2 regions of the Promicromonospora sp. NPDC110617 genome follow, and region 1 is predicted to be linked to the other one. Evidence: predicted binding sites of a transcription regulator. Region 1 holds the regulator's gene; the other holds the start of a gene.

Evidence for each region. The regulator LexA, encoded in region 1, represses DNA repair genes until DNA is damaged. The targets are predictions, from matches to a motif close to TCGAACANNTGTTCGA.
Region 2: the regulator LexA is predicted to act here: its motif matches at 8,148-8,163, upstream of ACZ7LE_RS20805 (HNH endonuclease signature motif containing protein).

Annotation. Positions count from the first base shown of each region.
Region 1 is NZ_JBVKBM010000001.1:2,208,076-2,219,515, reverse strand. It holds gene nrdR (transcriptional regulator NrdR) at 8-478, opposite strand; gene ACZ7LE_RS09745 (LysM peptidoglycan-binding domain-containing protein) at 641-1,135, opposite strand; gene lexA (transcriptional repressor LexA) at 1,327-2,142, shown strand; gene ACZ7LE_RS09735 (L-lactate dehydrogenase) at 2,228-3,217, opposite strand; gene ACZ7LE_RS09730 (ATP-dependent DNA helicase) at 3,227-5,332, opposite strand; gene ACZ7LE_RS09725 (carbohydrate ABC transporter permease) at 5,382-6,290, opposite strand; gene ACZ7LE_RS09720 (carbohydrate ABC transporter permease) at 6,292-7,263, opposite strand; gene ACZ7LE_RS09715 (ABC transporter substrate-binding protein) at 7,271-8,644, opposite strand; gene ACZ7LE_RS09710 (glycoside hydrolase family 13 protein) at 8,720-10,378, opposite strand; gene ACZ7LE_RS09705 (LacI family DNA-binding transcriptional regulator) at 10,432-11,440, opposite strand, start outside.
Region 2 is NZ_JBVKBM010000003.1:678,724-690,163, reverse strand. It holds gene ACZ7LE_RS20840 (Ig-like domain-containing protein) at 1-512, shown strand, start outside; gene ACZ7LE_RS20835 (Ig-like domain-containing protein) at 671-1,534, shown strand; gene ACZ7LE_RS20830 (hypothetical protein) at 1,957-3,126, shown strand; gene ACZ7LE_RS20825 (hypothetical protein) at 3,123-3,956, shown strand; gene ACZ7LE_RS20820 (sortase) at 3,956-4,981, shown strand; gene pstB (phosphate ABC transporter ATP-binding protein PstB) at 5,197-5,970, shown strand; gene ACZ7LE_RS20810 (serine/threonine-protein kinase) at 5,967-8,027, shown strand; gene ACZ7LE_RS20805 (HNH endonuclease signature motif containing protein) at 8,403-10,250, shown strand; gene phnD (phosphate/phosphite/phosphonate ABC transporter substrate-binding protein) at 10,463-11,386, shown strand; gene ACZ7LE_RS20795 (phosphonate ABC transporter ATP-binding protein) at 11,389-11,440, shown strand, end outside.

The DNA.
Region 1 (11,440 bases):
GGCGCAGCTAGGCCTGGGCGGCAGCGCGCTCGGCGCGCTCCGCGCGCAGGGAGGTGATGGCGCTCTCGAAGTCCTCGAGCGAGTCGAACGACTGGTAGACGCTCGCGAACCGGAGGTAGGCGACCTCGTCGAGCTCGCGCAGGGGGCCGAGGATCGCGAGGCCCACCTCGTACGCGTCGATCTCGGCGCTGCCGTTGCTCCGCAGGGTCTCCTCGACCCGCTGCGCCAGGATGGCCAGGTCGTCGTCGCTGACAGGGCGGCCCTGGCAGGCCTTGCGCACGCCCGCGGCGACCTTGTCGCGGCTGAACGGCTCGGTCGCGCCGGACCGCTTGACCACCGACAGGCTGGCCGTCTCGACGGTGGTGAACCGCCGGTTGCAGTTCGGGCACTGCCGCCTGCGCCGGATCGACAGGCCGTCGTCGGCGGTCCGCGAGTCCACCACGCGCGAGTCGGCGTGGCGACAGAACGGGCAGTGCATGCTGACTCCTGCGTGGTCGGCCACGGACCGGAGAGATCCGGTCGCGCCCCGACCGTAAGCGGGCAAACCACCCCCATGCAACATCGCCGCAACATTTGACGGCGAATCGTGGCCTCCGTCCACTTCGTCGGGGCGTCCGGCCACTTTTCGAGGGCGTTCCGGTCAGTCCTTCGGGAGCAGGAGGAGCTCGCCGACGCGCACGGTGCCCGACGTCATCTCGTTGAGGTCCTGCAGACGCGCGACCGCCTGCCGCACGTCCTCCCCGGGCCTCGCGACCTGCTCGGCGAAGCCCCAGAGCGTCTCCCCCGGCTGCACCGCGTGCACGCGGACCTCGGTGGGCTCGCCCGGCGCGCTGGCGACGGCGGTCGCTCCCCACGTCGCCATCGGGGCGATCACGAGCATCGCCAGCAGCACCAGCACGACCCGGCCGCGCCGCGTGAGCCGCAGCCCGGCGAGCCCGAGCCGGTCGGCGACCGTGCGCGGCCCGCGGGGCGCGTACGAGTGAGCCGCCGGACGGGGCCGGGGCGGTGCGGACGCCCGGCCCGGGGTGTATGCGGTGCCCGGCCGGTAGGCCCGGACCGTGCTCGATCCGGACGCCGTCGCATACGCCGGCCCGTACGCCGACGTGTACTGCCGCAGCGGGATCACGTCCCCCATGGCCCCTCCTCGAAAGGTGACTCGAACTCTTGTCCGTCATACACACGTTCGTCGAACGCTCGTACCATTGTGTAGCACGGGACACCGTAGAAGTCGAGACACGCTCGAACATTCGTTTGAGCCGAGCACATTTGTGATCTAGAGTGGGCAGCGCACAGGAGAACATTTGTCGGAACGGGAGGGGCACGGGCATGACGGGACGGGACGGGACCAGCGACACGAGAGCCGTCGACACGGCACTCTCGGGTGTCGCCACGTTGGACGCGCCGGGCGACGGGGCGGTCGCCGACGTGCACGCGATCTCGCCGGCAGACCGCCTCACCGAGCGGCAGCGCCTTGTGCTGGACACGATTCGGCAGTCGTTCGAGACGCGCGGATACCCGCCGTCGATGCGCGAGATCGGCGAGGCCGTCGGGCTGGCCAGCCCGTCGAGCGTCAAGCACCAGCTCCAGATGCTGGAGAAGAAGGGCTTCCTGCGCCGCGACCCCAACCGGCCGCGCGCCATGGAGCTCGTCGAGCCCCTGGCCGAGCAGGTCGAGAAGCCGACGCGCGGCGAGATCCACTGGCCCGAGCCGCGGCGTAGCGGCCAGGTGCACTGGGGCGGTTCGGTGCCGGACGACGCGAGCACCCCGCCGCCGTCGTACGTGCCGCTCGTCGGTCGCATCGCGGCCGGTGGGCCGATCCTCGCCGAGCAGGTCGTCGAGGACGTCTTCCCGCTCCCCCGCCAGCTCGTGGGTGACGGCGAGCTGTTCCTCCTCAAGGTCGCGGGCGACTCGATGGTCGACGCCGCGATCTGCGACGGCGACTGGGTCGTGGTGCGCCGCCAGAACGTCGCCGAGCAGGGCGAGATCGTCGCCGCCATGATCGACGGCGAGGCCACGGTCAAGACGTTCAAGCAGACCGACGGGCACGTGCTGCTGCTGCCGCAGAACCCGGCCTACGAGCCCATCCCGGGTGACGAGGCGCAGATCCTGGGCCGCGTCGTCGCGGTGCTGCGCAGCCTCTGAGGTCTCGACAGGCTCGACCAACGAGAACAGGCTCGACCAGCAGTCGCTGGTCGAGCCTGTTCTCGTTGGTCGAGCGCGTCGGGACCTAGAACCCGAACCGCTTCTGCACCGCGCGCACGCTCTCCGCCGACGCGCGCAGGCCGGCCAGCTCGTCGTCCGACATCGGCACGCGCACCGTGTCGGTGACTCCTCGCCGGTCCACCAGGGACGGCACCGACAGGCAGACGTCGCTGATGCCGTGGTAATCGTCCAGCAGCGAGGACACCGGCATGATCCGACGCTCGTCCTTGAGCACCGCCTCGATGATGCGGGTCGCGGCCAGGCCCACGGCGTAGTTCGTGGCGCCCTTGCCCGCGATGATCCGGTAGGCCGAGTCGACCACCTCGTGGTGCACCTCCGCGCGGACCGCGGCGTCCAGGGGCGCGGCGCCGCCGACCGGCACCCAGTCGAGCAGCGGCACGCCGCCGATCGACGCGGAGCTCCACAGCGCGATCTCGGAGTCGCCGTGCTCCCCGGCGATGTAGGCGTGCACGTTCCCGACGGCCACCCCGCACCGTTCCGCGAGCACCACGCGGAGCCGTGACGAGTCGAGCACGGTGCCGCTGCCGAAGAGCCGCTCGCGCGGCAGGCCTGAGATCTTCAGGGCCGCGTAGGTCACCACGTCCACCGGGTTGGTCACCATGAGGTAGGTCGCGTCCGGCGCGACCTCGACCAGGCCCGGCAGGATGGTGCGCATCAGCCCGATCGTCGCCTCGGCGAGGTCGACGCGGCTCTGTCCGGGCTTCTGCTTGGCGCCGGCCGTGACCACCACGACGTCGGCCCCCTCGCACACCGCCGGGTCGTCCGAGCCGATCACGTGCGCCTGGGACGTGAACATCAGCCCGTGCTGCAGGTCCAGCACCTCGGCGTCGACCTTCTGCCGATCGATGTCGAGCAGGGCGATGGTGCGGGCCGAGCCGCGGGTCAGCGCCGCGAAGGCGAGCGTCGATCCCACGGCCCCCGCGCCCACCACGGCGATCTTGGTGGTGCGGGATCCGGCGGGCTGGGCTGCGGTGACGTCGGAGGGGGCTGCCATGCCCTCAGGCTATGTGTCGAGCCTGGCGAGCGCGGCGCGGACCAGCTTCGGGTCGGTGGTGGGCCAGAACCCGGGCATCGACCGGGTGAGGAACGACGCGTACCGCGCCGTCGCGAGCCGCGGGTCGAGGACCGCCACGACGCCCCGGTCGTCCATGCTGCGCACCAGGCGTCCCGCGCCCTGCGCGAGCAGCAGCGCCGCGTGCTGCGCCGAGACCGCCATGAACCCGTTGCCGCCCGCCTGCTCGACGGCGCGGGCGCGCGCCGCCTTGACCGGGTCGTCCGGGCGTGGGAACGGGATGCGGTCGATGAGCACGAGCTGGTTGGACGGCCCCGGCACGTCGACGCCCTGCCACAGGGACAGCGTGCCGAACAGGCACGTGGCCGGGTCCTCCGCGAACTCGCGCACGAGGGTCGGGAGCTGGTCGTCGCCCTGCGCGAGGATCGGGAAGTCGAGCCGCTCCCGCATGGCCTCGGCGGCGGCGTTCGCGGCGCGCCGGGACGAGAACAAGCCGAGCGTGCGGCCGCCGGCGGCCGTGATGAGCTCGGCGATCTCGTCGAGCTGCGCCTCGGTGGTGGGCTCGCGGCCGGGGGCCGGCAGGTGCCGCGCGATGTAGAGGATGCCCTGCTTCGGGTAGTCGAACGGGCTGCCCGCGTCGAGACCCTGCCACGGTGGGGCGTCCGCACCGTTGAGGCCGAGCGTCCCGGCCACGGCGTCGAACGTGCCGCCCAGCGCGAGCGTCGCCGAGGTGAACACGCCCGTCGACTCGCCCAGCAGGTGCGTACGGATCAGGCCGGCCACGTGCAGCGGCGCGGCGTGCAGGCGCGTCACGTTGTCGCCGAACCCGCCCCAGCCGTTGTCCGGGCGCGAGCACCACAGCACGTCGGCGGTCGTGTCCTGCGCCGCCATCCGCTCGGCCGTCTCGAAGAGCTGGAGCATGGCGCCCTGGGCCATCTTCAGGCCCGGGTCGGGCTGGCCCGCGTCCTTGCCCGGCGCGCCCTTGCCGCCCTCGGGCTTGAGGGTGCTCAGCACCTCGCGCGCGGCGTCCCGCACCGCGCCGACCGCCAGGCGCAGCTCGTCCGGCAGGCCGCTCGGGAACCGCTCGGCCGGCGCGGTGACCAGCAGGGTGCCGAGGCTCTGCGCCGCCGCGTCCAGGGTGTCGGTGTTGGTGCCCGCGTGCCGCCGGGCCAGCCGCGCCGCGCTCTCCACCGACGCCATGGACAGATCCACGGTGGCCGACGACGTCACGCGGTCGGTGAGCTCGTGCGCCTCGTCGACCACCACGACGTCGTGCTCCGGCAGCACACCCGGGCTGCCCGTCGCCGCGATGCCGAGCATCGCGTGGTTGGTGACCACCACGTCCGCCTCGCGGGCGGCGGCCCGGGCCTTGTCCGGGAAGCACTCCGCGAGCATGGGGCACTTGCCGCCCAGGCACTCCATGGCCGTGACGGACACCTGGCGCCAGGCACGCTCCGGGACGCCCGGCACGAGGTCGTCCCGGTCGCCCGTCTCGGTCTCGCCCGCCCACTCGTGCAGGCGCCGGACGTGGTCGGCGAGCGAGGCGCCGTCGTCCCTCCGCCGTGACCGGCCGGCCCCGCCCGAGGCCTCCTCCGTCTTGGGGTGGTCCTCGCCGCCGGGCAGGTCGAAGAGCGTGGTCTCGTCCTCCGGGTAGCCGCCGCCCACCTTGTGCACGCACAGGTAGTTGTGCCAGCCCTTGAGCAGCGCGATGCGCGGCTCGCGCGGCAGCGCCGGCGCGACGGCCTTCGCCACGAGCGGCAGGTCACGCGTGATGACCTGCCGCTGCAGGGCGAGCGTGGCGGTGGAGATGATGACCTTGCTCTGCGCGGCCACGGCGTGCCGGACGGCGGGCACCAGGTACCCGAGCGACTTGCCCGTACCCGTGCCCGCCTGCACCAGCAGGTGCTCGCCCTTGTCGATCGCCTCGCCGACCGCGACGGCCATGCGGTGCTGGCCCTCTCTGCGCCCGCCACCGAGCTGTCCGACGGCGAGATCGAGCAGCTCCTCCACCTCGGGAATCTCGGCGGAATCGGTGCTTGCGGCGGGTGCGTCGGGAAGGCTGGTCACACGCTCGATCCTAGGCCGGACCACCGACATCCACCCTGCCTCGTCCACAGGTCCGAGCGCCGCCGGACGCCGTCCCCGGCTACCCCTTCACGGCCCCACCCAGGCCCGCTCCGCTGAGGAACAGGCGCTGGAACGCCAGGAACAGTGCGATGGGCAGCACCGTCGAGATCGCGAGCGCCGCGAGGAACACGTCGAGCTCCAGGTAGGGCGCGATCGCGGGCAGGCGGACGGACAGCGGCTGGTTGTCCGGGTCGGGCAGCACCAGCAGCGGCCAGAGGTAGTCCTTCCAGGCGGCGATCACGGCGAACACCGAGACGACGCCGAGGATGGGCTTGGACATGGGCAGCACGACGGACCACAGGAGCCGGAAGGGTCCGGCGCCGTCGACCCGCGCGGCCTCGAAGACCTCGCGGGGCAGGCCGTCGAAGAACCGTTTGACGAGCAGCACGTTGAACGCGCTGGCGCCCATCGGCAGCCAGACCGCCCAGAAGGTGTTGAGCAGGCTGATGTGCAGCAGCGGCACGTCGAGGATCGTGAGGTACAGCGGGACGAGCAGCACGACCGCCGGCACGAAGAGCGTCGCCAGCACGAGGCCGAAGATCAGGTTGCCGTACCGGGGCCGCAGCACGGACAGCACGTAGCCGCCCGTCGTCGCGACCAGGAGCTGGAAGAACCAGGCCCCCACCGCGAGGATCAGCGTGTTGACGAAGTAGTGGTCGATCTCGGCGCGGCCCCACGCGGTGGTGAGGTTGGCCCAGTCGATCCCGTTCGGGAAGAGGCCGAGCGGCTGGCGCAGGGTGTCCTGCGTCGGGGTGACGGCCGCCTTGGCGAGCCAGAGGATCGGCCCGAGCCCGGCGAGCACCAGGGTGACCAGGAGGCCACCCTGGAGCACGCCGAGCGAGCCGCGCACGCTCGCCCGCCGCCGGTCGTGGGACGAGACGATGCCCCGTTCGGCGACTGCCGTCGCGGCTGAGTTCTTGACTGCCATGTCAGCTGCTCCAGGGTCGGGTCACGCGGAAGTAGATCGCGGACAGGACGGCGAGGACGCCGGCGAGCATGAGGCTCAGGGCGGTGGCGGCCCCGTAGTTGCCGCCGAGGCTGCTGCCGAACGCGTAGTCGTAGATCAGCATGAGGATGGTGAGGGTCGCGTTGTTGGGGCCGCCGCCGGTGAACAGGAACGGCTCCAGAAATACCTGGGAGGTGCCGATGACCTGCAGGATCAGCGTGATGAACAGGACGCCGCGGAGCTGCGGCAGGGTCACGTGCCAGATCTTGCGCCACACGCCCGCGCCATCCACCTCGGCCGCCTCGTACAGCTCGGTGCGTACCCCGACGAGGGCGGCGAGGTAGATGATGACGGTTCCGCCGGCCGCGGCCCAGGTGGCCTCGAGCACGAGGGACGGCATGGCGCTGGACGCGTTCTGGAGCCACGGGAACGGCCCCAGGCCGACCCAGCCGGCAATGGTGTTGAACACGCCGGTGGGCGAGGCGTCGTAGAAGAACTTCCACAGCAGCACGGCGACGACGGGCGGCACGACGACGGGCAGGTACGCGAGCGCCGAGAACAGCCCCCGCATGCGCCGCACCTCGCTCATCAGCACGGCAGCGGCCAGCGGCAGCGGGTAGCCGAACACCAGCGCGAGCAGCGCGAACCAGAGGGTGTTCGCCACGGCCTTGCCCAGGAGCGGGTCCTGCAGCACGAACACGAAGTTGTCGAGCCCCACGAACTCGGGGGTCGAGATGAGGTTCGTCTGCTGGAGGCTCATGACGAGCGCCCGGCCGATCGGGAACCAGGAGAAGACCCCGAAGACCAGGATCATCGGCAGGGCGATGATCAGGGTGCTCAGGCCGCCGTCGCGCAGCCAGTCCCGGGGCGTGCGGCGGGCACGCCGGCGGGGTCCGGACGACGACGACGGGGCGTCCGCCGTCGCCGCCCGGAGCGGGCTGGACAGTGTCGTCATCCCAGGGTCAGCTGCGGTCGAGCAGTCCCTGGACCTGGGTCTGGGCGTCGGCGAGGAGCGCGTCGATGTCCGCGTTCTCGTCCGTCAGCACCGCCTGGACCACCGGGTCGAGCGCCGCGTACACGTCCTGGGTGGCGACGGCGGGCTCCGGGACGACGGGCTGGTCGAACATCTGGTCCGTCATCGGCGCGAAGTTCTCCAGCGGGACGTTGACGAGGTCCTTGATCCAGCTCTGCTGCTCCTCGTAGGTGGCCTGGTCGAAGATCGGCAGCGCGGGGGCGCCCACGGGCTGGTCGGTCTCGGCGGCGACCTCGGCCTCGGCGACGGCGGCGTCCTGGTCGGTCAGCTTGGAGATGTAGTAGAAGTCGATCCACTTCACGGCCGCGGCCTGCTCGGCCTCGGACGCCGCGGAGCTCACCGCGGCGAGCGTGCCGCCGCCGAGCGTGCCGGCGTCGTCACCCTCCAGGGGCAGCACCGTGACGCCGTACTCGTCCGGGTTCATCTGGTTCTGCGTGAAGAGGTTGGGGTAGTTGGCACCGCCCGAGACGTACATGCCGATCTTGCCGGCGGCGAAGTCCTGGTTGATGGTGCCCCAGTCGTACAGGAAGGATGACCCCATGGAGTTGTCCTCCCAGCGCATCTCGTGGAGCATCTCCAGCGCCGCGACCGTGGCGTCGTTGTCGACGGTCGCAGTGGTCTCCTCGCCCTCGCCCTCGGTCATGCGGCCGCCCAGCGCGTAGGTCTCCGTGGTGAGGATCCAGCCGCCGGTGTTGCTCTGCGTCATGTGGGCGTAGCCGGCCTGGCCGGTCTTGTCCGAGATCGCCTTCGCGGCCTCGCGCACCTCGTCCCAGGTGGTCGGGGGGTTGTCCGGGTCGAGGCCGGCCTCCTCGAACAGGGCCCGGTTGTAGTGCAGGCCCTGGTTGTAGGCGGCGATCGGCACGGCCCACATGTTGCCCTCGGCGTCCTGGCCCGCGGCGGCGATCGTGGGGTTGAACTGGTCCGCGTACGGCAGCTCGGCGACGAGCTCGCTGACGTCGGCGATCTGCCCGCGCTCGATGAGGGCCCGGCCGTCGGTGAACGGGATCGGGAAGACGTCGGGCAGCGTGCCGCCCGCGAGCTCGGCGGCGAACGTGGTGCCGGACCAGGTGAACTCCTTGGTCTCCACCTGGATGTCCGGGTTGGCCTCCTCGAACTGCGCGATGCGCTCGTCGAACGCGTCGATCGCGGCCTGCTCGAGACCGGCGTCGATGGAGACCTCGATGGTCACGGGGCCTTCCGGCTCCTCGGCCGCGTCGGTCGACGAGCCGCAGGCGGTGAGGGTTCCCGCGAGCGACAGGACGCCCACCAGGGCGAACGCCGTGCGCTTGGTTGCTGACTTCATTGTCACTCCTTGGTCGTGTGCCGCTGGGTCGGCACGTCTAGGGGTAAAAGGTGGTTCTCGGCGGGGCGCCGAGGATCAGGACGGCAGGCCGAGCCAGACAGCGATGTCCGGTCCGACGACGCCGTCGACGGGACCGCTCGCCAGGAGCACCGTGGCCCCGGCGGGCAGGGGGACGGGGTTCGTCCCGAGGTTGGCGACGCAGGCGAAGCCGGCGCCGCGGGTGAAGGCGAGGACGTCGTCCCCGCCGAGGTCGAGCCAGGCGAACTCGTCGGCGTGCAGCGCGGGGAGGCCGCGGCGCAGGTGCAGCGCCTGGCGGTACAGGCTCAGCATCGAGCCGGGGTCGGCGTCCTGGGCCTCGACCGAGAGGTCGGCCCAGCCGGCCGGCTGGGGCAGCCAGGGCGCCGCGCCGTCGCCGGGCCCGAAGCCCAGGCTTGCGCCCGCACGCGTCCAGGGCAGGGGGACGCGGCAGCCGTCGCGGCCCGGGTCCACCCCCTCGGAGCGGAAGTGCATGGGGTCCTGGATCAGCTCGCGCGGCACGTCGGCCTCGGGCAGGCCGAGCTCGTCGCCCTGGTAGACGTACAGCGCGCCCGGCAGCGCGGCGACCAGCAGGGCCGCGGCCCGCGCCCGGCGGGTGCCGAGGTCCAGGTCGGACGGCGTGCCGAACCGCTTGGCGGCGAAGTCGAAGGACGAGTCCTCGCGGCCGTACCGGGTCACGGGCCGCGTGACGTCATGGTTGGAGAGCACCCAGGTGGCCGGCGCGCCGACCGGGGCGTGCGCCTCGAGCGTGGTCCGGATCGACTCGCGCAGCTCCTTGGCGTCCCAGGGACGCGCCATGAAGTCGAAGTTGAACGCCGTGTGCATCTCGTCCGGACGCAGGTACTGGGCGAACCGCTCCTGGTCCGCGAGCCACACCTCGCCGACCAGCACGCGCGGCTCCGCGTAGTCGTCGGCGACGCGCCGCCAGCCGCGGTAGACGTCGTGGATCTCGTCGCGGTCCAGGTGCGGGTGCTCCCCCGGGCCGGGGGTCGCGGGCACCTCGCGCAGCTCCGGGTCCTTGATGATGAGCGCCGCCGAGTCGATCCGGATGCCGGCCGCGCCGCGGTCGAACCAGAACCGCAGCACGTCCTCGTGCTCCCGCCGCACGTCGGGGTGGTTCCAGTTGACGTCCGGCTGCTCCGGGGTGAACAGGTGCAGGTACCACTGGCCGGGCGTGCCGTCCGGGTTCGTGGTGCGGGTCCAGGTGTCGCCCTGGAAGCTCGAGACCCAGCCGGTGGGCATCTGCTCGCCACCGGAGCCCTTGCCGTCGTGGAACCAGAACCGCTCCCGCTCGGGCGAGCCCGGCCCGGCCGCCAGCGCGGCCTGGAACCACTCGTGCTCCGACGAGATGTGGTTGGGCACCACGTCGACGATCGTCCGGATGCCCACCTCGCGGGCCTCGGCGATCAGCGCCTCGGCGTCCGCCAGCGTGCCGAACGCCGGGTCGATCGTGCGGTAGTCGCGCACGTCGTAGCCGCCGTCCGCCAGCGGCGAGGCGTACCAGGGCGTGTACCAGATCGCGTCGACGCCGAGGTCGCGCAGGTACCCGAGCCGGGAGCGGACGCCGGCGAGGTCACCGGTGCCGTCGCCGTTCCCGTCCGCGAAGCTGCGGGGGTAGATCTGGTAGATCACGGCGCTGCGCCACCAGTCGCTGGGGGCTGGGCGCGGTTCGAGGGGCGCGTCGGACGTCGTCGTCATGCCGTGAACCGTAAGTCACGTGACAACGACCGCGCAAGAACTCGACAACAAGTTTATCGTTTCGCGACAACCTTCGTCGCGGCGGTGGAGGCACGCACCACGAGCTCCGGCTCGAAGAGCAGCTCGTCGCGCGGCACGTCGTTGCCCGCGATCAACCCGGCCAGCAGGTCGACCGCGGCCCGGCCCATCGGCTCGATGGGCTGGCGCACGGTGGTCAGCGCCGGGTCGGTGGAGTTCATCAGCGCGGAGTCGTCGAAGCCCACGACCGACACGTCGGCCGGGCACGACAGCCCGGCCCGGCGCACCGCCCGGATCGCGCCGAGCGCCAGCGGGTCGCTGGCGCAGACGATCGCCGTGGCCCCGGCCTCGATGAGGCGGTTGGCCGCAGCCTGGCCGCTCTCCAGGGAGTACTGCGAGTGCACGACCAGGCCGGGGTCGAGCTCCAGGCCCTGGCGCTGCGCGAACCGCTGGGCGGCGGCGAGCTTGCGCTCCGACGGCACATGGTCGGCCGGGCCGAGCAACAGGCCCACGCGCCGGTGTCCCAGCGAGGTGACGTGGCCCATCGCCTGCTCCATGGCCACGAGATCGTCGCAGGCCACGCGGGGGAAGGCCAGGTCCTCGATCGAGGCGTTCATGAGCACCACCGGCAGCCCCAGGTCCTCCAGCCGCCGGTAGTGCGCGTGGTCGGCCTCCCGCTCGGCGTAGAAGCCGCCCGCGAAGATCACGCCCGAGACCTGCTGCTGGAGCAGCAGGTCGATGTACTCGGCCTCGGTCACGCCGCCGGCCGTCCGGGTGCACAGCACGGGGGTGAACCCCTGCTGGGCGAGCGCCCCGCCGATCACCTCGGCGAACGCCGGGAAGATCGGGTTGACGAGCTCCGGCAGGACCAGCCCGACGAGCTTGCCGCGGCTGCCCCGCAGCTTGGTGGGCCGCTCGTAGCCCAGCACGTCGAGGGCCGTGAGCACGGCGTCCCGCGTGCCCTGGGACACCCCGGGCTTCCCGTTGAGCACGCGACTGACCGTCGCCTCGCTCACGCCTACCTTCTTCGCAACATCCGCCAGC
Region 2 (11,440 bases), on a different contig from region 1:
CGACGTCGAACGACGCCGTGGTGACCACGGTGGGCGAGCCGGTCCCGCCGCAGCAGACCGAGGTCACGGTGACCATCCCGGCGTCGGCGCAGGGGCTGCGGTTCACCGTCACCCCGGGCGGGGTCGCGCTGGCCGAGGCAGAGCTCGACGGCGAGGAGTTCGTCGCCACCGGCACGCTGGCGGAGGTGCGTGTCACCGACACCCGGTCGGACCGGAAGCGCTGGACGCTCAACGGTCGCACGTCCGACTTCGACGGCCCGGGTGACGCGACGATCGGCGGGTCGGCGCTGGGCTGGGAACCGGAGCTGGTCGGCACGGGCAACGCGGGCACCGCGGGCGCCGACGTCGCGCCGGGTGCGGGCGGCGGGCTCTCGTCCGACAAGCCGCTCGCGCAGGCCGCCGACGGCGTGGCGCAGACCGAGACGCGCGTCGGCGCGGGGATCACGCTCCGGGCACCCGCCAGCACGCCCGCCGGCGACTACGCCGCGACCCTCACGCTGACCCTCATCTGACCCGGCCCGCCGGGTCCCACGGACTCCCGTGCGGGTACCGTCCCCGCCCGCATGAGGATGCCCCTCACCCGGGGCGCAATCCCGGGTGAGGGGCAGTGCCCGACTGGGCACAGGTCGCAGTGACCTCTGGGGTGAATTCTACGACAAAGGCAGGATTCATGTCTCATACCACTGTCAGCCGTGTGGCTGCGGGCCTCGCGGCTGCGCTGACCCTCGTGCTCGGGGCCGCGGTGGCCGCCCCGGCCGCGCAGGCCGTGCACCCGGTGCTCGACCCCGACAACCGCCTGGGTGGCATCACCCTCGACAAGGCCGCCGGCGAGATCTCCGCCGCCGGCGGCCCCCAGTCCCTCGCGACCGGGGCGGGGTGCCCCGAGGGGTACCGCGGCTCGTCCCGGGTGCTGTTCGTCTGGCCGGACGGCACCTGGCCGACGGCCGTCTCCGGCACCAACACGGGCCTGCCCGCGCTGGTGCAGCTCGCCGGGTCCCCGGTCGCGGGCTCCGGCCTCGACGGCGCACCGATCCTGCGGACCGGCACCTCGGCGTCCCGCTGGGCGGCGTTCGGCTTCCCGGCCAGCCAGTTCGACGGCCACAGCGGCGTCGCCACCTACGTCATCACCTGCGACCCGGGCGACGTGCCGGGCGACACCTTCCCGCCGGCCGGCGACGGCGTCGGGGCCTCGCGGTACTTCTCGGTCGATGTTCGCCTGACCTGGGACGACGCGACCAACACGGGCACGTGGGAGCACGTCAGGGAGGTCACGACCACCACGCTGACCGCAACACAGCGGGGGACCTCTGCCACGCTGACCGCCGAGGTCGGCCCGGCCTCGGCCACCGGCACGGTGACGTTCACGAACGTCGCCACGGGCAAGGTCGTCGGCACCGGCACCGTGACCGACGGCGTCGCCTCCGTGCGGGTGACCGGCCTCAAGCCGTGGAAGACGTACACCTTCCGCGCGCAGTACGCGGGCGACGCCCTGCACGACGGCTCCGTGTCGAACAAGGTGCGCGTCGACTGCTGACGTCGCGCCGCTCGTAGCCGTGGGGGTGGCCCCGGTCCGCAGGAGGCGGGCCGGGGCCATCCTCGTTCGGCCACCCTCCTTCGGCCACCCCCCATCCGGGCGGGGATCACCCCCTCCTTTCGGGTGGTCCTGGGGTCCTGGCCCGGCCGGGCGGGCACCGCCCGCCGTCGTCGGGTCTCCGGGGGTCTGAGATAAAGACGCAGGTCAGGGCCTGTTTGTGGCGAGCGTGGCCGGCGTCGTCCATGTGGCGTCCACCTGGGCGTCGCCAGGCGGCAACGTGCTCTCCGCCTCCTCGATGTTTGCCCGACCGGACGGCCCCTCACGATGATTCGGGTGTCCGGGCCGGCGCCGCTGGGACCAGCGACGCCGGCATGCATCCCGCGGTCCGGCACGGGCCGCGACCGGGTCTGGAGAACCTCACGATGACCGTCCGAAGGCCTCTCGCGCGCGGCGCGCTCGCCGCCGGGGTGCTCGCCGTCCTGATCGGCGCCCTCGCGCCCGCGGTGCCGGCGTCCGCCGACGACCGCGAGGTCACCTGGAGCGTGCAGCCCGCCGGCCCCGAGGGTCCGGACGGGCGCACCGAGCTCACGTACGACGTCGAACCCGGCACCACCGTGAGCGACCGGGTGTCGGTGTCCAACTTCTCGGACCGCCCGGCGACCTTCCGCGTCTACGGCGCCGACGCGACCACCGACTACGAGACCGGGGCCTTCACGCTGATCGGCGCCGACCAGGCCTCGACCGGCCTGGGGTCGTGGACGTCGGTCGACTCCGGCTCCGCCGTCTGCCCCGACACCGACGACGGCGCGGAGGCCGGCTGCGCGGCCGAGCTCGGCGTGGTCGTCGAGCTCGACCCCGGTGCTCGCGCGGACCTCCCCTTCACCATCACCGTGCCGCACGACGCGACGCCGGGCGACCACGCCGCGGGGATCGTGGCGTCGTTCCGCTCCGGCGGAGCCGACGGCGACGGCTCGGCCGTGCAGGTGGAGCAGCGCGTCGGCACGCGGATCTACCTGCGCGTGGACGGGCCGGTCGCGCCCGAGCTCGCCGTGACCGGGGTGGTGGCCGGGTTCGACGGCGTGGCCAACCCGTTCGGGGCCGGCACCGCGACCGCCGGGTTCGACCTGACCAACACCGGCAACACCCGGATCTCGGGCGCGCCGGAGGTGCGGGTGAGCGGGCCCTTCGGCCTCGACCTCGGCAGGGTCGAGGTCCAGGCCGTGGAGAACCTGGTGCCCGGCGGCACGGCGCACGTCACCGCCGAGGTGCCCGGGGTGCTGCCCGCGCTGCTCCTGTTCGCCGACGTCATCGTGACCCCTGTCGCCGCGGAGCGCCCCGGTGCGGACGCCGACGACGCGCTGCCGGCGCCCGTGCGCGCGTCGGCGCAGGCCTGGGCCGTGCCGTGGCCGCTCGCGGGGATCGTGCTGGTCCTGGCCGGCGGTGTGTGGGCGGTGGTGGCGTGGCGTCGCCGGTCCCGACGTCTGCTGGCGGAGGACCTGGCGGCCTGGACGGAACGCGTCCGGGCGGAGGCACGCGCCGAGGACCGGGCTGCGACCGGATCATCCGACCAGGAGAGCGAGGTCCTGCGATGAGTCCGCGACCCCTGCGGCTCGCCGGCGTCCTGCTGGCTGCCGCCGCGCTGCTGCTCGGTCCGGCGGGCGCCGGGCACGCTGATGAGACCGAGGACACCGGGATCAGCGTGACCATCCCGGACGTCGACCCCACTGACCGGCCGACGGACGACCCGACTGGCGAGCCGACGGACGACCCCACCGGTGACCCGACCCGTCCCGGCGACGACGCGGGCGGCGGCCCGGGTGGTGCCGGGGACGGCGGCAGCGACGGCCGTGGCGCGGGCGGTGACGACCCCGCGGACGACAACCCTCCGGCAGGCGACCCTCCGGCCGGCGACCCTCCGGCCGGCGACCCTCCGGACGCGCCCGGTTCGCCGGAGAAGTGCGTGCCCGCCGAGCCCGCGGTGCCCACCGGGCCCGCGGCGGAGGGCGAGCCGGCGACGCTCGACGAGAGCGTCCGGACGGCGGGCGAGCGGTTCGTGGTCCACGGCAAGGGGTTCGAGGACCGCGAGCGGGTGCAGGTCGTGCTCTTCGCCGAGCCGCAGCGGGTCACGACCGTCCGGGCGGACGCCAGGGGCGCGGTCGAGGCGACGCTCACGATCCCGGACGGTGTCGCGCCCGGCCCGCGCGCGGTGCAGCTCACCGGCTGGTGCGGACGGGTCGCGCTCGCGCAGGTGCTGGTGGCTTCGCCCGGCACGGACGCGGGCTCCGGCGTCCCGGCCTGGGCCTGGTGGACCGGGGGTGGCGTCGGCCTGGCCGGTGCCGGCGTGGGCGGCTGGTACGTGCTCCGGCTGATGCGGGCGCCCGGCGCCGGCCTGCCGGTGGCCGGGAACGCGGGGGTGGCCTGATGAGCAACCCGGTGACCGACACCAAGGACCAGGACGCCCAGGGCCTGCCGGACAACCCGAGCCCGGCGTCCGCCGACCCCGCGAACCCGTACGCCGTGCCCAACACCTGGGGCGCCCGGCGCCGGACCGCCCGGCTGGCGGCGGCGGTGGCCGCGGCGACGCCCCGGCAGCAGGTTCCGCGCGACACCCGATGGTGGGCCGGGGCCGCCCTCCTGACGGTCTCCGTGCTGCTGCTGGCGTTCGTGTCCCACACGGCGCTGTTCTCCACGGCGCAGCACCACCGGGCCCAGGTGCTCGCCTACGACGAGCTGCGGACCTCGCTGGCCAAGGCGGAGACACCGGTGGGCCAGCTCGACCTGAACGGCGACCTCGTCGAGGCGGGCACGCCCGTGGCCCTGCTGGAGATCCCGGCGCTGGGCGTCACCGAGGTGGTGGCCGAGGGCTCGACCTCGCGGGTGCTGCGGTCCGGGCCCGGCCACCGGCGCGACTCCGTGCTGCCGGGGCAGGCCGGGACGTCCGTGCTCCTGGGGCGCCAGCTCACCTACGGCGGGCCGTTCGGGAGCCTGGACCGCCTCGTGCCCGGTGACGAGATCCGGGTGACCACCGGCCAGGGCACGCACACCTTCCAGGTGTTCGGCCTGCGCCGCGCGGGCGACCCGCTGCCCGCGCCGCTCGGCGAGGGTCAGGGTCGCCTGGAGCTGATGACCGCCGACGGGCTCGAGCTGTTCCCGTCCGGCGTCCTGCACGTGGACGCGCAGCTCGTCTCCGACGTCCAGGAGACCCCCACGAAGGTGCTCGCCGAGCCGGCGCTCCCGGTCGAGGAGCGCGAGATGGCCGGCGACGACGGTGCCTGGTTCACCGCGTTCTTCGTGCTCGTGCTCTTCGCGGCCGCGGGCGTGGCCCTGTGGTGGCTGTGGACGTCGTGGGGCCGGTGGCACGCCTGGCTGATCGGCGTCCCGGTGCTGCTCGCGCTCAGTGTGACCTGCGCCGACATCGTCATGGACGCGCTGCCGAACCTGCTCTGAGAGGACCAGTCATGACCACAGAGGACCAGACCGCGGGGACCGGCGCAGCCGGGACTGTCACTGCCGGGACAGCGACTGCCGGAACGGGGGCTGCCGGAACGGCGGCTGCCGGGGTCGTCACCGACCCGGCGCCCGCCGACGGCGGGCGGACCGCCACGCTGCCGGTCGCGCGCCCCGACGTCGCGCGGCCCGACGTCGCGCGGCCGGACCCGGGCCTGTCGGTGCTGGACGCGCGGAACGTGTCCGCCTGGTTCGGCTCGCACAAGGTGCTCGAACGGGTGTCGCTGACCATGCCCGCCGGGCAGGTGACCGCGCTGATCGGACCCTCGGGCTGCGGCAAGTCGACCTTCCTGCGCATCCTCAACCGGATGCACGAGCTGGTGCCCATCGCCGCGCTGGCCGGCGAGGTACGCCTGGACGGCGAGGACATCTACGACCGCCGCAAGAAGATCCAGGACGCCCGCAAGGACATCGGCATGGTGTTCCAGAAGCCCAACCCGTTCCCCGCGATGTCGATCTACGACAACGTCGTGGCCGGCCTCAAGCTCACGGGCGTGCGCGCGTCGCGCGACGAGAAGGACGAGCTGGTGGAGCGGTCGCTCACCTCCGCCGGCCTCTGGAGAGAGGTCAAGGACCGGCTCGCCCAGCCCGGCGGCGGCCTGTCCGGCGGCCAGCAGCAGCGGCTGTGCATCGCCCGGTCGCTGGCCGTGCGGCCCAAGGTGCTGCTCATGGACGAGCCCTGCTCCGCGCTCGACCCGACCTCCACCCGCGTCATCGAGGAGACCATGGTCGAGCTGCAGAAGGAGGTGACGATCGTGATCGTCACCCACAACATGCAGCAGGCGCAGCGCGTCTCGCAGCAGTGCGCGTTCTTCCTCGCCGCACAGGGCACGCCCGGTGCCATCGTGGAGCACGGCGACACCGAGGCGATGTTCTCCGAGCCGCAGGACGAGCGCACCTACGACTACGTCAACGGCCGGTTCGGGTGACGGACGGTTCGTCGACCCGGTCCTCGGACGAGGGGCCGTCCGGGGCGCTGTTCGGCGGCCGGTACGAGCTCAGCGACCTGCTCGGGGTGGGCGGGACGGCGTCGGTCTTCGCGGCACAGGACGTCGGCGCGGGTGGGGCCGTGCCGAGCGGACCGGGCGTGCCGGTCGCGGTCAAGATCCTGCACCCGCACCTCGGCGCCGACGCCGCGGCCCGCGTCGCCTTCCTGGCCGAGGCCCGGGCCGCGCAGGAGCTACGCCACCCCAACATCGCGGCCGTGCGCGGCTCCGGGGTCCACGAGGCGGCCGGCGTCGGGCTCGCGTGGATCGCCCTGGACCTGGTCGCCGGCGGGAGCGTGGGGGAGCGGGTCGCCGACGTCGGCCCGCTGCCACCACCCCAGGCCGCCGCGGTGCTCGACGGCGTCCTCGCGGCGCTCGCGGCCGCACACGCCGCGGGGCTGGTGCACCGCGACGTCTCGCCGGCGAACGTGCTGCTGCACGGCGCGGGTCCCGGCGAGGTGTTGCGGGCGGAGCACGTGCGGCTCGTGGACTTCGGCCTCGCCGACGCAGCGGGGCGAACCGCCGTCGGCCGCGGCGTCCTGCGCGCGGGCGAGGACGTGCTGCGGGCCGGACCCGGCGCCGACGGGTCCGCCGTGACCACGGTGCTCGGCGCGGCGCAGGGGATCGGGCGGACCGTCGTGGCCGGCCCGGTGGGAGGGGCCGACGGGTCGCGCCCGGCCGCCGCGGGTGACGCGCGGCGCTCCGTCGTGGGCAACCCACAGTTCATGTCGCCTGAGCAGGCCCAGGGCAGACCCGTCCGTGTCGCCGGCGACGTCTACCAGGCCGGTGCGCTCCTCTACCACCTGCTCACGGGCCGCCCGCCCTTCCCGCGCGACACCGACGCCCAGGTGCTCCACGCGCACGTGTCGGCGCCCCCGCCGGTACCGTCCGCGCTGGTCCCCGCCGCCCGGGCCCTCGATCGTGTGGTGACGCGGGCCATGAACAAGACCCCGGTCCGCCGGTTCCGGGACGCCGACGAGATGCGGTCGGCGCTCGCGGAGGCCATGGGCCGCACGGCCTGGACGGCGGCGGCCACGGGCTCGGTGGGTCTTGCCGGTGCGGTGGGGCTCCCTGGTGCGGATGCGGGCGGCCCGGCAGGCCAGGTGCGGGATGGTGCGCCGGGGGAGTCGTGGGCCGGCCTGAGGGAGGGCGGCGGCGGCGAACCGGGCGGGCGCCGGTCTGCCGGTGTTCCGGGGGACCACGGCACCGGCGACGGACCTCGCCGGACCGGCGACCTCGCGTATCTGGTACCGGTCGAGGCAGAGTCGGGCCTGACACCGGTCGTCGCCCGCCGGGCAGGCGTTGCCGGCGTCGGCGCCGTGGTGCTCGGCCTGCTCGTGGCGGGGGTGGCGGTGTGGGCGGCCGTCGCGGCCCCCGGACTGCCGCAGGCCGGGGGTGGGCCCTCACCGAGCGTCAGCAGCTCGGGCTCGCCCTCCCCGGAGCCCTCGCGGACGCCGAGCCCGTCGCCCTCGGCGTCGTCGGCCGCGTCGCCGTCCGCCTCCCCGAGCGACCGCGCCGTCCTGCCGACGCCGAGTGCCTCGCTCTCGGCCACCCCCTCCGCGACGACGACCGGACCGCCCCTCGCGGACGACCGGGTCGTGGTGCCCGTGCTGACCGGCACGCTCGCCGAGGCCCAGGCGGCCCTGCACGGCATCGGGCTGTCGCTCGGCGACGTGACCCGCGCGGACTCGCCCGAACCCGCCGGGACGGTCCTCACGCAGGAGCCCGCGCCCGGCCGGACCGCGTCGCCCGGTGCCGCCGTGGACGTCACCGTGGCAAGCGGTCGGAACGCGGTGCCCGCCGTGGCGGGGATGACGCTGGGCGCGGCGACGGCCGAGCTCGAGTCCGCCGGCTTCGAGGCGGTGCCGGACGTCGCGGGGTCGGCGCCGCGCACCCCGGTCGTCGGCAGCGCTCCGCCGGCACGAACCGTGCTGCGCCTGGGTGTCACCGTGACCGTGCTGGTGGGCGAGCCGGAGCCGTCGGCCTCGCCGTCGTCGTGACCGCGGGACGTCACCACGACCGAGACGTGGCTACCGGTGCGACGGCGTCAGCGCGCGGCGACCGGCGCTGTTTACGCGCCGGGCAGAACAACGAGTGGTTGTCGGCGACCGGCCATAGGATCGAACAAACGTCCGGTGGAATGATGATGTGATTTAAGTTTTGGCTGCGAGGGGGGTGGCGGTATGGGCGGGCAGTGGTGCGACGACGGCGGAGGCGGAGCAACCGCGACATCCCTGGACGGACGCGGCACCCGTGCGATGGCTGTGCGGGTCGGCGCTCCGATCGGGCGCGTCGATGGTGCCGTGGGCGAGGCATCTGCCGTACACCCGGCGCGTGCCGAGCAGTCCGTGCGTTCCGTGCCGTCTGTGCCTGTCATGGCCGGCGACGACGATCTCGCGGACGGTTCCATGCCCGACGACGCCTGGCTCGCCGCGCTGTTCGCCGAGGGGGAGGCTCTGTTCGGCGAGCGTGACAGGCATGACGCCCTGGGCGCACCTGTCGAGCTCGAGCGGTGGCCGGTCGAGGCGCTGGCCGGTGCGCCGGGCGCCGAGCTCGCGTGGGTGGTCGAGGGGTACACCGGCCCGGGCACTGCCGCCGGGGCAGGGCCGGCCGCTCTCGACACGTTGTCCGACGACCTCCTGGCGGAGCTGATGACCGCGTGTGGCCGGTTGCAGTCGTGGGCGGCTGGCGTGCAGGCGCTCGTCGTGGGGGAGCGGGCTGCGCGGGAGACGAGTCCGTTGGCTCATGCGTCGTTGGTCGGGCAGGTCACGGCGGAGTTGGTGGTGACGCAGGTTGAGGGGTCGGAGGTGGTGGTGCGTGCGGAGTCGGGTGCGGAGCATCCGACGGTGATTGCCGCGCTGGTCTCGGGTCGGATTGATGTGCGTAAGGCGCACACGTTGTTGCGGTCTGCCGCGCAGCTGACGGTGGCTGAGCGGGCTGAGGCGATCGTGAGGTATTTGCCGCAGGCGCCGTATCGGACGTGGCGGTGGTTGCGGAGCAAGCTGTTGGCGTTCGCGAAGGCGCGGCATGGTGCTGAGGAGTCTGCTCGGGCTGCGGCGTTGGACCGTAACGTGCAGGTGGATCGGGCGGAGAACGACATGGGGTGGGTGTCGGCGTATCTGCCTGCGGTGGACGCGGCGGCGGTGTGGGGTGTGGTGGATGACATGGCGCACCAGTTGCGGTACGTCGCTGGTGAGGAGCGGACGTTGGGTCAGTTGCGTGCGGACTGTCTGACCGGGATCGTGACGGGCCGGCTGGTGCCTGCGGACCGGTTTGCGCGGGTCGGGGTAGTGGCGGCGGGGGCGAGCGTGACCCCGGCGAGCCCGGCTACCCCGACAGTCGATACGAGCACGAGCACGAGCACGGGCACGGGCACGGGCACGGGCACGAGCGCCGATCAGGCGCCGACGGTGTGTCCGTGTGGTGGCCGGGCGACCGTGGCGCAGGAGCCGGTTGATCAGGGGACGGTGGTGCAGGCGCCCGTGGTGCGGGTGACGCCCACGCGGCCGGTCGTGCGGGTCACGGTCCCGGCGAGCACGCTGCTGGGCCTGGATGATGCGCCGGGTGAGCTTGACGGGTTCGGGCCGGTCCCGGCCGAGACGGCCCGGCTGATCGCCCAGGAAGCGACCTGGCAGCGGTTGGTGACCGACCCGGTGACGGGGGTGCTGGTCGACTACTCGACCACCTCCTACAAGCCGGGCAGGGTGCTTCGGGCTGCGGTGGAGGCCAGGGACGGGACCTGCACGTTCGTGGGCTGTGAGCAGCCCGTGGCGTGGTGCGACCTGGACCACATCGAGCCTTTCGACCACGACCGCGACCGCGACCGCGACCAGGACACCGGCCACGGTGCTGCGGGCAGAACTGCGCGGGGCCAGACACGTGCCGACAACCTGCACGCTCTGTGTCGCCGGCACCATCTTCTGAAGACACACGCGGGCTGGGGCGTCGAACGTGACCCAGCCAGCGGGATCACCACCTGGACCACGCCCCCGGGCAGCACGCACACGCGCCCGCCGACGGTCCTGGACACCCGGGTCGACCTGGACCAAATCGACCCGGGCACCAGCCAGGACCTCACACTGCGTGCCATGACCGGACGCCGCCTGCCCCGCGCCTACGCCACGGCCGGTTCAGCGTCCGCAGCACAGTCCGCAGCGCAGCCCGCACCGGCGCACGCATCCGAAGCCGGCACCCCGCGCCGACCCGCCGACCCGCCGTTCTGAGCGGGGACCGAGGCACCCCGACGTGTGCGCACGGGACACCGAGCGACCACCGTACGACCACCGCACGACGCAACCGACACCCGATCTTCATCCGCGCTTCCGATACAGGACCGCGGTCTCGTAATTCGCGGCCATCTGCGGGGGGTTCCATATCGATATCGCCAGTCGCGATATCCCGCCGGCCACCGGTCGGCCTCCCGAAAGGAACGCCCATGCGCCCCCGCGCACTCCCGGCTCTGGGCCTGCTCGCCCTCGGCACCACCGTCCTGCTCACCGGCTGCTCCGGCACGGCCTCCGCCGACTCCGCGGCGTCGGACCCCGACGCCCCGATCACCTTCGCCACCACCCCGCTCGGCGATGACCCCGGCGCCGAGAACCCCATCGAGGCGTTCGCCGGCCTGGTCGAGGCCGAGACCGGCCGCGAGGTCGAGATCGTCGACGTGCCCGACTACACGGCCGTCGTCGAGGCCCTGCGCAGCCACCACGTCGACATCGGCTTCATGAGCGGCTTCCCGTCGGCACTCGCGGTCAACACGGGGGAGGTCGACTCGCTGGTCGCCTGGCCGGGCAACGACGACCCGGTCTCGACCTGCCTCGTGCTCGACGGCTCGCCCCTTCGGTCGCTCGACGACATCGCGCCCGAGACCGTCGTGGCGTTCGCCGACCCGGCGTCCAGCTCCGGCTACTTCATGCCGGTCGCCATGCTGCACGACGCCGGCCTGGAGCAGGACACCGACTACACCCCGATGTTCAGCGGCGGGCACGACATGAGCTTCACCGCCCTGAAGGAGGGGCAGGTCGACGTGGCCTGCACGTCCACGATCTTCCCGGCGATGGCTGGCCTGGGCGACCCGATGTTCCCGTTCGAGAAGGGCGAGACCCGTTCGATCGGCGAGAGCGCGTCGATGCCGGTCGCCGTCACCGTGCTCGCCGACCAGGAGCTCGCCGACGACAAGCGCGAGCTGCTCCAGCAGGCCCTGCCGAAGGTGTTCGTCGAGGAGAACGCCGACGCCCTCGGCGCGATGTTCGAGGCGATGCAGGGCACGGAGCCGATCGTCGACCCCGACCCGTCGATCTTCCAGCCCTTCGTCGACATCGCCGCGATCGCCGACGTCGACATCTCGGACCTGGGCTGACCGTGACCGGCCCAGCACTCGTCTCGGTGCGCGACCTGCGGGTCGCCTACGGCG